3 regions of the Paenisporosarcina sp. P4_B8 genome follow, and region 2 is predicted to be linked to each of the others. Evidence: riboswitches for the same ligand, from Rfam matches in the RefSeq annotation. Region 2 holds a riboswitch; each other region holds the start of a gene.
The links. A riboswitch is a leader RNA that binds a small molecule or an ion and turns the genes downstream of it on or off. The one in region 2 is predicted to bind thiamine pyrophosphate.
Positions count from the first base shown of each region.

Region 1: it holds a riboswitch for thiamine pyrophosphate, as region 2 does, so the genes downstream of both, AC1DSK_RS10665 (YkoF family thiamine/hydroxymethylpyrimidine-binding protein) here and thiT (energy-coupled thiamine transporter ThiT) in region 2, are expected to answer to the same signal.
Region 3: it holds a riboswitch for thiamine pyrophosphate, as region 2 does, so the genes downstream of both, tenA (thiaminase II) here and thiT (energy-coupled thiamine transporter ThiT) in region 2, are expected to answer to the same signal.

Region 1 covers NZ_JBFUHX010000010.1:15,198-19,416, reverse strand. Annotated here, with positions in the region: gene AC1DSK_RS10685 (ABC transporter ATP-binding protein) at 1-459, opposite strand, end outside; gene AC1DSK_RS10680 (PLD nuclease N-terminal domain-containing protein) at 456-656, opposite strand; gene AC1DSK_RS10675 (DUF1648 domain-containing protein) at 673-1,779, opposite strand; gene AC1DSK_RS10670 (GntR family transcriptional regulator) at 1,779-2,165, opposite strand; TPP riboswitch at 2,324-2,430, shown strand; gene AC1DSK_RS10665 (YkoF family thiamine/hydroxymethylpyrimidine-binding protein) at 2,534-3,139, shown strand; gene AC1DSK_RS10660 (ECF transporter S component) at 3,141-3,740, shown strand; gene AC1DSK_RS10655 (ABC transporter ATP-binding protein) at 3,733-4,219, shown strand, end outside.
Region 2 covers NZ_JBFUHX010000006.1:129,300-133,518, reverse strand. Annotated here, with positions in the region: gene AC1DSK_RS08035 (hypothetical protein) at 1-111, opposite strand, end outside; gene AC1DSK_RS08030 (TspO/MBR family protein) at 221-952, shown strand; gene map (type I methionyl aminopeptidase) at 973-1,722, opposite strand; gene thiT (energy-coupled thiamine transporter ThiT) at 1,980-2,549, opposite strand; TPP riboswitch at 2,646-2,750, opposite strand; gene AC1DSK_RS08015 (M20 family metallopeptidase) at 2,886-3,956, shown strand; gene AC1DSK_RS08010 (magnetosome magnetite crystal formation protein family) at 4,015-4,219, shown strand, end outside.
Region 3 covers NZ_JBFUHX010000004.1:164,799-169,017, reverse strand. Annotated here, with positions in the region: gene thiO (glycine oxidase ThiO) at 1-445, opposite strand, end outside; gene tenI (thiazole tautomerase TenI) at 480-1,091, opposite strand; gene tenA (thiaminase II) at 1,525-2,211, opposite strand; TPP riboswitch at 2,342-2,480, opposite strand; gene AC1DSK_RS06055 (ABC transporter permease) at 2,749-3,783, shown strand; gene AC1DSK_RS06050 (ABC transporter ATP-binding protein) at 3,785-4,219, shown strand, end outside.

The DNA.
Region 1 (4,219 bases), on a different contig from region 2:
TAAGAGCTTCGGTTTATGAACAATGGCCTGTGCTAATCCAAGACGTTGTTTCATTCCGCCGGAGAAAGTACCCGTTTTTTTCCGTAGTGCATCTCCAAGTCCTACGAACTCCAGTGTTTTTTGTGCTTCAAGCTTGGCAGACCGTGAGTCCATCCCACTTAATTTCGCCGCCATTTCAGTAAATTCCAGTGCTGTCAGCCACGAAAAGAATTGTGGATATTGAGGCAGGAAACCAATATGTTTTCTTACGTCCGCATGTTTTTCCCCATTCAGTGAAATGGTACCCGATGTTGGTTGTAATAACCCACCAAGCATGGATAAAGTCGTCGTTTTACCGGCTCCATTTGGTCCGATTAATGCCGTAGATGTGCCTTCTCCCAGCGCAAAAGTCACATCATTTACAGCTCGCTCTGATCCGTATATTTTCGTTAAATGATTAGCTTCTAAGATTGTCGTCATGTTTGTTTTCTCCCTGCAATAAAGTACGAAATAGGTCCAAAAATACTAATGAAAATAATGACCAGTGCCCAGACCCATTTAGGTCCGTTTGTTTGATGTATTTTTGCTAAATCGATAAGTGCAACTACTATTAAAATAAATTGAATGATAAATATCGGTGTGATAATACCCCAAGGCACCCCTTGTAATTCCTCCATTTTCTCCCACTCCTCTTTATTGCAATGTTGAAACGAACACGATACTTCCTATTAGTAATAGTAAGGAAATCCAACTGGTTTTGTGACCGAAATTGATGGTCCAGCCAATCCCAAAACGTTTTTCCACCATTATGCTCGGATCGTTCTTATTCACATAAAACATTCCGAATTTCCAGTATCGATCATCATCTTGATCGATTACCCCTTCTAGACTTTCATCTGGGTGTGATACGGCTATTCTGGTGCCACTTTGCCCTACTTTAATGGCGTAAAATAGGACAGAACCTAAAATAATGACCAAGAAAGAGATGGTGGAAGCAAGAGTTACTGAAGTTGACATGGTTTCAGGAAAAATAATGGTCAGCTGTAAGTATCCCATCAACAACGTCACCGTGATGGTCACGACAAACAATAACCAACTTGTATATTTACGGAACGCGAGTTGTTGTTCTCGGGAACGTTTTTTATTTCGCACCTGAATCTTTGCACCTGATTGCTTCATGGCCCCATTGAAAAAAAGCAACATGCCTTGAAGTACGAGGGTTAGGAATGGCAACGAATTGACTGAAAGCCAACTTTTTTCCGTAAATGCATCCGCTTCCCCATTCGGACCCCAGTGCGTCGGAAGCTGGTCAGGTAACAAATCATATTGGGTTAATCCATAAACACTTAGACTGACGGTCAAAAGCATCGGCAAAATAAAATACATGTTGGGCAACAGTTTCAGTTGCTCACGAAACTGCAGGTCTACCACTTTCCGCTCAACTTGACCCGCTGTCCATTTTTCATCTTTCTTCCAGTTAGCTAATGCAATATGATTTTTTGCATATAGCCCCATCGGCAAAACCAATGCACCTATTTGTGCGGCTAATCCCCAAAATACAATTTGTTGCTCCTGTGGACGGACGATTAACACCCAGCCAATGAATAGGACCAGAACAACCACACCACATAGCAAAACCAATTGAGTGTAGCGGTTTTTCATCCTCATAAGGCGTGGGTCTTTTACGTGCGTATCCGGGATATACACGCCAAACGCTTCACTTTCCTTCAGAAACTTCGGTAAAAAGGCTTGAATGGCAATGTTGAACATTAATAAGACGATAAAAATGATTGCTGACATTACTTAACCTCCTTCAAATCCAAAATAATTTCTTTCACCAGTAACTCAATGTCCTCTTGAGACAACTGAAGACAAAGTGCTTCTGCTATGATTGGGCGTAATTCTTTGCTCAGACGTTGGCGATCGGAAGCTGATGCTTTCCGTACACCTTTTTCATGAATGAATACACCTTTCTTCGGTACAATCTGAATAAATTCCTTCTCTTCCAAGTAGTGATAAGCTTTATTTACCGTATGCATGTTCATGCCGAGATCAGCTGCAAATGAGCGTACAGATGGCAAGGAATCTCCAGGTTTCAAAGACCCCTTTGCTACCCCTTCAATAATTTGCTGAGCCAATTGTAAATAAATCGGTACGGTCGAATCCGGTTCAATCTCAATAAACATATGCGACCTCCCTTTGTTCTATTCTTAGTAGAACAGTTTTGTTATATATAATATAGAACAGAATTTACTGATTGGCAAGTATTGATATTTACTTTATTTACAATCCTTTTTTCATGCGTTACAATGAAGCCGTTCTTGAATATATAAAACTGCATACGAATTTGCACTAGGGGTGCTATAGTTTGGCTGAGATGAGAGCATTTGCTCCGATCCCTTAATACTCGATCCAGATAATACTGGCGTGAGGAAGTGCGGTGACCTTTGCCCAACTTTTTTTCTTTTTGCGCAAACCAGCTGCATTCCACGTCGAATGCAGCTTTTTTATGTTCAATAATAGGTGCCTGGCACTAAAAAAGGAGGAAAAAGAGATGTCGAATGAGTTTAGTTGTGGGATTAGTCCAATCGTTGGCTTACGGTTTTCGATTCACCCGATGGCGGACAATTTTATTGAAATTATTAAAGGGGCTTTGCGTGAAGCAGATACCTCAAATGTATGGATGCATACCGACGACGTCAGTACGGTGATGCGAGGGAAGCAAATGCATGTATTCGATACAGCGAGAGCCATCGTATTGTATGCAGCAAAAACGGGTGCCCATGTCGCCTTTAACGGAACCTTTTCGATTGGCTGCCCAGGGGATTCTGCAGGCGATGTTTATCTAGAAAAAGATGATGTTCTGTTAAACCATCCTCAAATTCGCGAAATCAAACAATATGTATCATCACAATTTGCCCTGTATCCGATGAATAACCCCGATTATATGTCGGTTATTTATCAGGAAGTGGCACGCGCAAAAGAATATGGGGTGTTCAATGATTCCATGCATTATGCAAGTGGACTTCATGGGGATATTCACGACGTGTTTGCATTCCTTGAAGATTCTTTTACACACGCTCGATCGGAACAACATAAACATTTGGTCATGACTGTTAACATGAGCATCAACAGCCCTTCTCACAAAGGAGATGCGTAATATGTTGAAGTCCTGGAAACTGAAAGAAGTTGTGTTGCTATCCGTTTTTGCTGTTGTCTTTGCCGTCGTTTATTTGCTGTTTGTTCAAGTAGGAAACATTTGGGCTGGAGTGATTGGACCGATTGCATACGAGTGGATCTTTGGGATTTGGTTTATTGTGTCGATCATTTGTGCATACATCATCCGCAAACCGGGTGCCGCTCTTTTGTCTGAAACCATGGCAGCGACTATTGAAGTGATGATCGGTAATGCGGTGGGACCACGTTTGATTTTATCTGGACTAGTCCAGGGGCTTGGTGCAGAAGCTGCTTTTGCCGCGACAGGTTACAAACGCTATGACTGGTGGGTGCTTTGTTTAGCGGGGATTGGTTCTGCAGTCTTCAGTTTTGCCTATGGCTTCTTTGTATCTGGTTACGCAGCGCTTGACCCTTCACTGCTTATCTTGATGTTCACACTTCGAGTGATGAGTGGTGCCATCATCGCTGGTTTAGGCGGAAAGTATGTATCCGATGGTTTACTGGCAACAGGGGCTCTCCGTGGATATTCGATTTCTCGCAATACGTCAAAGAAACACAAGCTGAAGGGTGAGTCCATTGGGTAAAGATTTCACGAATGAATCACCAAGTGGCATCTCACAAGTAATTGACTTCAGAGGAGTCACGTTTCAATTTCCAGAAGATGACTCGCCAGTTTTTACAAACATTTCATTTTCGATAGATGCTGGCGAACGTGTCGTCTTATATGGTCCGAGTGGCTGCGGGAAAAGTAGTTTACTGTATTTGATGAATCGTTTGTACCCTGCCAATTGTGACGGAGAGCTAAGTGGTTCGGTTGTCCTCTTTAATAAAGACACCAGTAGTTATGTCGCTGGGGAAATTAATCGGAGAATCGCTACCGTCTTCCAAGATCCGGATACACAATTTTGTATGCCTACAGTTGAACAAGAAATGGCTTTTACGTTAGAAAATCTGCACGTCAATCGGGCAGAAATGGAACAGCGAATCACATCAACACTTACCCTTACCGGTCTTTCTGAAATCCGGCATGCAATGATTCAAACGCTTTCCGGAGGAATGAAAC
Region 2 (4,219 bases):
ATATTGTTGAACGTTTAACATTTCGTATTGGAGCTGTTTTAATTCTTTCTTATAATCTTTCTTGTTCTCATATTGTTGATTCATTTGTAAATCATTTAAACGAACGTGCATCCAGAGACCTCCAATCTCTCTTAAACTTCATTTTAAAGGAATTTTTGGTAAATAGAAATTTGTTGTTGCTTTGGACTGACGTTATACTAATATATAGGAGGTGAATGCTGTGGTTCGTTTCGCACTAATGGTCATCGCACTGATTGGTGTGATTACTTTCAATGCATTGGCAAATATTTTACCAATTAACAATCAAACAACTGGTGAAATTTCCAATCGTCTTCCTGTACTATTTACACCGGCCGGCTATGTATTTTCAATTTGGTCCGTTATTTATGTATTGATGATCATTTGGTTGATAGGCATGTGGAAGAAGAGTAAAGATATAGACGCTACCTATATAAAGCGCTCAAATCTGTTTATCATCAGTTGCATTTTTAATGTGGCATGGATTTATTTATGGCATTATGAATATTTCTTATTTACGGTTGTCGTGATGATTGCATTCCTAATTACACTAATTTTACTTTATCGTACTTATCCAGTATCCGATAACCTTCTTACTGGTCGCTTACCAATATCAATTTATTTGGGATGGATCAGTGTTGCAACGATTACGAATATTAGTTATGTCCTAACTCTATATCAGTGGAATGGATGGGGATTGAGTGACCCCCTGTGGGCAGTCATCATGATGACTGTTGGAACAGCACTCGCACTACATATTCGTTTCCACCATTTTGATATCGCATATGTATTTGTCTTTATTTGGGCTTATATCGGAATTGCGGTCCGAAATGGTTTCGAAGAACTTCTTGTCTCTACAGCTGCTCTTTTCTTATGTGCAGTCATGCTAGCGGGCATCCTATTTATTAAAAAAAGACCAACTGCGCGTTCATAGCAGTTGGTCTTTCGCATTATTTAATCGATTTTCGTAATAAGAATTGGCGCATCTTTAGTAACGATGACCGTATGTTCAATCTGTGCAACTAATGATTTATCCGGAGTCAAGAAAGTCCAACCGTCACCAGACTCCACGATATGTTCCGCTTTTTCTGAAATGAACGGCTCAACTGCCAAAACCATACCTTCTTTTAAGATGGTAGGTTCCCATGCATCAAAGTAATTCAAAATATGCTGGGGTGCTTCATGAAGAGATTTTCCGATACCATGTCCAGTTAAGTTCATAATGACAGTTAATCCATTTTGCTTCGCTTCACGTTCCACCGCTTTGCCGATTTGATTTAACCGAGCACCAGCCTTTACTTTCAACATTGCACGGTTAAATGCACTTTCAGCTACTGTACATAGCTTTTCTTTCTTCGCGTAGCCTTCACCCACTACAAATGAAATTCCCGTATCTGCGAAATAGCCATTAAATGATCCGGATACGTCGATGTTCACTAGGTCTCCATCTTTGATGACACGTGAACCGGGAATGCCATGAGCAACTTCTTCATTGACACTGATGCATGTAAATCCAGGGAAATCGTATTCCCCTTTAGGACCAGAAATAGCTCCTTTTTCTTTAAACATACGGCCAGCGATCTCATCAAGTTCTTTTGTCGTGACACCTGGTTTTGTTGCATCTCGCATTACATCGCGAATTTCTGCAACGATGCGACCGATAGTTTTTAACGACTCAAAGTCTTCAGTAGTTTTTGCAATCATATTCGTTAAACCCTTTCTTCCTCAAATTATCTACCCCATACTATACCACAAGAAAAGATGCTTTCCCATTTACCAAAATCATTCTGAACATTTGGTAAACCTCTAGTAAAGTATGCGCGATAGAGGAATTGCGTCATCGGCCGAATTTTAAAAACAACCCATACAGGGTTTATACATGGTTTTTGTTCATTCAAAACCAATTCTGTCCATTTGCTACAAACATAGATGATTCCACTCAATAAAGACACACCTATAAATCAAACATTATTGCGATGTTCAATAAGACGTGGTGCAGCAACGAAAATGATGGAGCACACAATTGCTGTCAAAATAATGGAAGGAATCATATAACCGCCGTTATATACGAGCGAATAAATCCAAACGTTCTTGCCTTCTGCAGCTTCTGAAAAGAAAATAACTCCTGCGATTACATGTGTAAAGAACCGGAAGAGCCCACCAAAAACAGCTCCCAATACGATATAAGTAATCATTTTTCCTTTACGCTGCTCATTTTTTGCTTGTATTACTTTATGTCTGACAAGTGCTGCTAAGCCAACAACTGTGAACGCAACGAAATAATCCAGGAAACCTTGGGCAGGATATAAAATATAAGCTCTTCCCGCTAAAATTTGAAGGACCCCAATAATCAGACCCGTGCTCAAACCTCCCGCAAGCCCCCATCGAATAGCCATCAATACGATTGGTACCATGACAAGACTAATAGATCCGCCCTGGAACCATAAGTTAATAGAAAGCATATCCAATACCAATCCGATTCCTGCAAAAATAGCCACTTCAATTAATAATAACAACTTACTTCGATTCATCTTTCTTCCTCCTTTTGCGATGTACTGCAAATCGCATGTCAGGGTGAAAAAAACCATAAAAAAACGACCTCAGGGACAGAGCCTGACGTCGTTGGAGTCGGTTTCTATCCACATCCCTGCGCAAGCATTAACTTACAGGTTCAAAGGGTTAGAACGTTCCTCGCTCACTCTCAGCCATTACAGGCTCCCCTTGTGGTAAATACATCTAATTTTGATATTACGGGTTAATTGTAACTAAAGAGGGAAAGAGAAGCAAGAGGGTTTCGTTTGTTCTGTGACTTTTGGAACAGCTGTATGTATACTGAATATAAAAATTTAATGAGGATGTGAAGTTATATGATCGAGTTATTGAAAAATTTGGTAGCAATTAAAAGTGATACAGAAGAAGGTGCCAACGAAGCACTTCGATTTTGTTCAAAATGGCTCGATAGTCATGAAATAACACATGAAGTTCTTGAAAATGAAGGCCGATTGATGATTCACGCTGAAATCGGACAAGGTCTCACAACCATCGTATGGAATGGCCATGTGGATGTAGTACCTGGAAAAATCGAGCAATTCAATCCCGTTATCGAAGGCGACCGCTTGTATGGTCGTGGATCCGCAGATATGAAAGCTGGAGTGGCAGCCATGATGGAAGCGTTCCGACGTACTTATTCTGCAAGGGAAGAACTTAAGCAACGCATTGTTTTACATATTGTAACGGATGAAGAAACGGGTGGAAGTAAAACATCCGGTCATCTTGTAGAAATTGGTCGCTCAGGTGACTTTGTCATTTGCGGAGAACCAACTCACCTGAAACTTAGTGTTCAATCGAAAGGAATTCTGCATGCGGATGTCACTTTATTCGGAAAAGCTGCCCACGGATCCCGTCCATGGGAAGGAACGAATGCCATTGAAGCAGCCTTTAAATTTAATGAACAATTAAAGACACTACCATTTACGAAAGCAAGCAATCCATATTACGAATATCCTTCCATTAACTTGGCTAAAATCCAGGCGGGCGATCGATATAATGTCGTACCTGATGAATGCCTAGTTAACTACGATATTCGCTTTGTGCCAGGACAAAAATGGGAAGATATTATTGAAGAAATGACTGAACTTGCTCAATCTATTAACCCCAAAAACATTGTCAAACCTGGCGGTAAAACACCCGCCATTACAACTACCGAAGATAATGCTTTTGTTCAATCTCTTGCTGGTGTTATAGCACAAGTAACACAAAAAGAGGCTGTGTTATTCGGGCAGCATGGAGCTGCGGATACACGTTACTATGCAAAAACTGGTGCTGGAGCAATTGAGTTCGGACCAAGCGGAGACGACTGGCACGGACCAGGAGAGTATGTATTGATATCATCCGTTGAGCAATATGCAGACATTTTAACGAAATATGCATTGATTTGAAACCTCTATTAATGTTGTAACGTATTAAATGGCAGTAAGCATTAAAGGAGGAGTATTAATGGATAATCAACGTATATTATCCGCTTTGTGTTATTTCAGTATTTTATTCGCTCCATTCTTATTGCCATTAATCGTATATTTCGTTTCACCGACAGCTGAGGTTAAGTATCATGCGAAACGCTCTCTTCTGTCACACTTGATTCCCGTGGTGCTCGGAATTGTCGGGTTCATTGTATTAGTGATTGGTTCAATCGCAGTATTCA
Region 3 (4,219 bases), on a different contig from region 2:
TATCAAGAAGCATTGCTCCAATAATATCTTGAGATAATGCAGGCTCTTTTTCTCTTACCTCTTCAGCTGTAAGCCAATCAGCTTGATCTCCACTTTGTCTCTGGATTGCAATGAATCTCTTATATTCCTGTTGTTCCTGTTCATTAATGGCAACCTTTAGCATGCCTTTATTTATGAGTTCAATATCTATTCCACTGGTCCCTTTTATTTCATCTGCTAGTCTTGTAAACATCGCTCTGCTTTTTCTAGCTAATTGAAAAAGTGGTCCCACTCCATCCAATTCTGCTTGAGCGGCCAACATTCCAGCAGCGGCTCCAGATGATTTACTTGCAAGTCGATCTTTTTCCAACAAAAGTACCTTAATCCCTCTTTTGGCAAGATTATAAGCGATGGATCCCCCAATAACTCCACCGCCCACCACGATTGCATCATACTGATATCTCATCAAATCCCCCCTTTTTCCCTGGAAAATTATTATGTCAATTGTTAGACGTTAGCTTTTGATAATATTCCTTTGCTGCCTCTAACGGATTATCAGCTTCTAATATTCCTGACATCACAGCAATACCACTCGCCCCAGCTTCGATTACTTCCCGAACGTTTAGCGGTTTTATACCGCCTATTGCAAATACGGGAATAGTAACTGAATGTGAGACGGTGGCTAATTGCTCTAAACCCTTTGAAACTAATCCCGGCTTTGATTGTGTGGGGAAAACATGTCCGAAAATCACATAATCTGCACCTTGTTCTTGTGCAATATGAGCCTCATCAATTGAATGAACCGAACAACCAACTCTTAAACTTGGAAACTGTATTTTCACAATATCAGCTGGTATAGAATGATAGGCGAGTTGAACTCCTCCAACCTTTGACACATAGGCCACATCTAGTCGATCGTTGATAATTATTTTAGATAACGGGACTTTATTGTCCGTTAATAAACTCACTAATCTGTAGATTTCTATGGCTGTTTTCGACTTCTCTCGAATATGGATGGCATCGATATATGGATGGATCGCCCCAGCTATTTCTGCTAATTGCTCTGGCTTCTGGCTTCCAGTTGATATGACATGTAGTTTTGCATGATCCATACTCTTTATCCCCTTTCAAAAGCCTAAAGTTGATTGCCTTATAAACTAAACGTAAATTAAATTAGAAAAACACAGTTTGTACCTACAATGGTGCGAACTGATGTCTTTTCTTATACTGATATCCAAAATATTTTAATAGCTATCAGTGCTAGAAAAACACAGTTTGCACCCACAATGGTGCGAACTGATGTCTTTTCTTATACTGATATCCGAAATATTTTAATAGCTATCAGTGCTAGAAAAACACAGTTTGCAGCCACAATGGTGCAGACTGATGTCTTTTCTTATACTGATATCCGAAATATTTTAATAGCTATCAGTGCTAGAAAAACACAGTTTGCACCCACAATGGTGCAAACTGATGTCTTTTCTTATACTGATATCCGAAATATTTTAATAGCTATTTCCACTTCCCTACGCCAACTACATTTTTCTATGTGTAACTTACTACTTCTTTTTGAGCTGGCCATTTTTCTAATGTATGGGCCATTTCCCAAAATGAATATTCGTATTGGCTACTAATGATAAAATGTTCTTTCATCCGTTCGCGGTCCTCAGCAGTTACTGTTTCAGCAAGCTTGTCTAGTCTATTAATTTGTTCCTCGACTTTCGCTCTAAACCATTCACCACCATATGCAGCAATCCATTCTTGGTAAATCGGTTCTTCAGGAGTACACGACTGAAGTCTCTCGCCGATTTCAAAATAAAGCCAATAACAAGGTAAAATGGCTGCGATAATATCGCCTAAATGTCCGTGATATGCTGCACGATACAAATGGGATGTGTAAGCATACGCAGTAGGCGAAGGCTTGAAATTTGCTTGTTCTTCTTCTGTTATTCCGAGTCGACGTGAAAAATTCTTATGCAGCGATAATTCTGCTTCATATGTGGCTTGTGCATGAGCTGCCATTTTACTCGTTGTTTCAAAATCATTAGCTCTTGCTGCACCCAAAGCTTGAACCTTTGCAAAGTGGGACAAGTAGTATGCATCCTGCATAACGTAATAACGGAAACACTCTAAAGACAATGTCCCATCCCCAATTCCTGTAACGAACGGATGATGAAAGCTTGCTTCCCAAATGTGATCTGATTCTTCTCTTAAAAGCTTTGAAAATGTCATAAAACAACCTCCAAAAAAGTTTTTCTCAACTGAATCGAATCACTTCCGCCAAATTTAGGGCAAATAAAAAACCACTCTCTTAACAAACATAAGAAAGTGGTTGTATTGGAAAAATAGTAAAAAAACATACTGCTCCGCAACTCCACTTCCCTACGCTGGTATAAACCAGATCAGGTTCTAAGGGTCTTAAAGCATTACTTTAATCTCAACCTTTATTTATGAATAAATGATTTCCATTTATCAATTGCAAGGTCCCCCTAGTGGAAGATATTACTATTCAGTTGTACATGAACATCATAACACGAATTAATTACTTATCAATCCAAAAATAAATTTAATGCATTTTTCTACGTAAACATGATAGCCAGTTTTTGAGTATACATGCACAAGTCGCCACAGTAACCATCCTGATAAATTCCTCTGCATCCCGAAAAGAAAAAGTATTTGACAGTCGTTTTACGATGTAATCTTCAGTTCATATTCCGTTCACTTAACACTAATATACTCTAGTTATCATAAAAAACGGAGGCGTAAAAGATGAATATTGCATGGAAAGAAATTAGGAAGAGTAAAGCAAAATTTATCATATTAGGATCAATTATATTTCTTGTTAGTTTTTTAACGTTTATCATTTCTGGATTATCGAATGGTTTATCTCAAGATAATGCGGCTTTAATAAAAGATCTGCCAAATGGTCAATTTTATATGAATGACGAAGCAAATGAAACCTATAATCTTTCGAAAATAGATGAAAATTTACAAGACAAAGCAATAAATAACCAGAAGGATGCAGCGGCACTTTCAATTCAGATGGGATTTGTGAACGATGCAGACGACAAACAACATAGCGTTGCCTTTGTTACTTCAACTGATTCGAAGTTATTTGAAAAAGTTGGAGAAGGAGAAATCATATTAGATAGTTCATTAGAAGAAGACGGCATAAATGTCGGAGATACCATAACGAACAATCAGTTCAGCGGTGAATTTAAAGTAAAAGGCTTTGTCGATCAAAAGAAATATAGCCACGCACCTGTCGCTTATATCAATATGGAAAACTACAAAGAAATCTACGGTGTGGAAGATATGCAATTGGTATTTGTACCTGGAAATGATAAGGAGCATGCAATTGACGGATTACAATCATTTTCAAACAAAGAATTTCTCAATACGATTCCAAGTTATAGCGCAGAACAGATGTCGCTCAATATGATTGTATGGTTTTTAGTCGTCATCAGCGGGATGTTGTTCGCGATATTCTTCTACATGATGAACGTTCAAAAAATAGGACTATACGGGATTTTGAAAGCACTTGGAGTTAAAACAAGTCAATTATTTGGGATGATGTGGTCACAGATGCTATTTATTACTGCAATTGCACTAACATTATCAGTTGCATTGAGCCAAGCTTTCACAATGATTGCACCTGAAGGAATGCCTTTTAGTTTAACCCTTCAAACAACGGTTCAATTATCACTCATATTCGTGGTCATCGGATTTGTTGGCGCTACGCTATCGGGTATCCAAATTAAAAAAGTCGAGCCACTACAAGCGATTCAACAAGGAGAGGTTTAATATGACTGTATTCACAATTGATGATGTCAAAAAAACGTTTAGAAATGGGGACGTAGAAGAGCAAGTATTAAAAGGAATCAATCTTTCTCTTCAACAAGGGGAAATAACAGCTTTAGTTGGAGCATCTGGTTCTGGTAAAAGTACGATACTTACAATAGCCGCCGGTCTTCAACGCGCAACGCATGGTCAGATTCTATTCGATGGGAAAGATTTGTCTAAGTTGAGTCAGGAGCAAATTCGAAAAATCCGGGCAAGTGAGTTCGGATTTGTCTTTCAATCCTCTCATCTTGTTCCTTTTCTCACTGTAGAAGAACAACTGATGCTGATGCTCGACGTTTCGGAAACAAAGATGAAAAAAAAGAAACAAAAAGAGGAAGTTGCACAAATACTTAAATTGGTTGATATGGAACACCGTAAGGATTCCTACCCTGCTTCA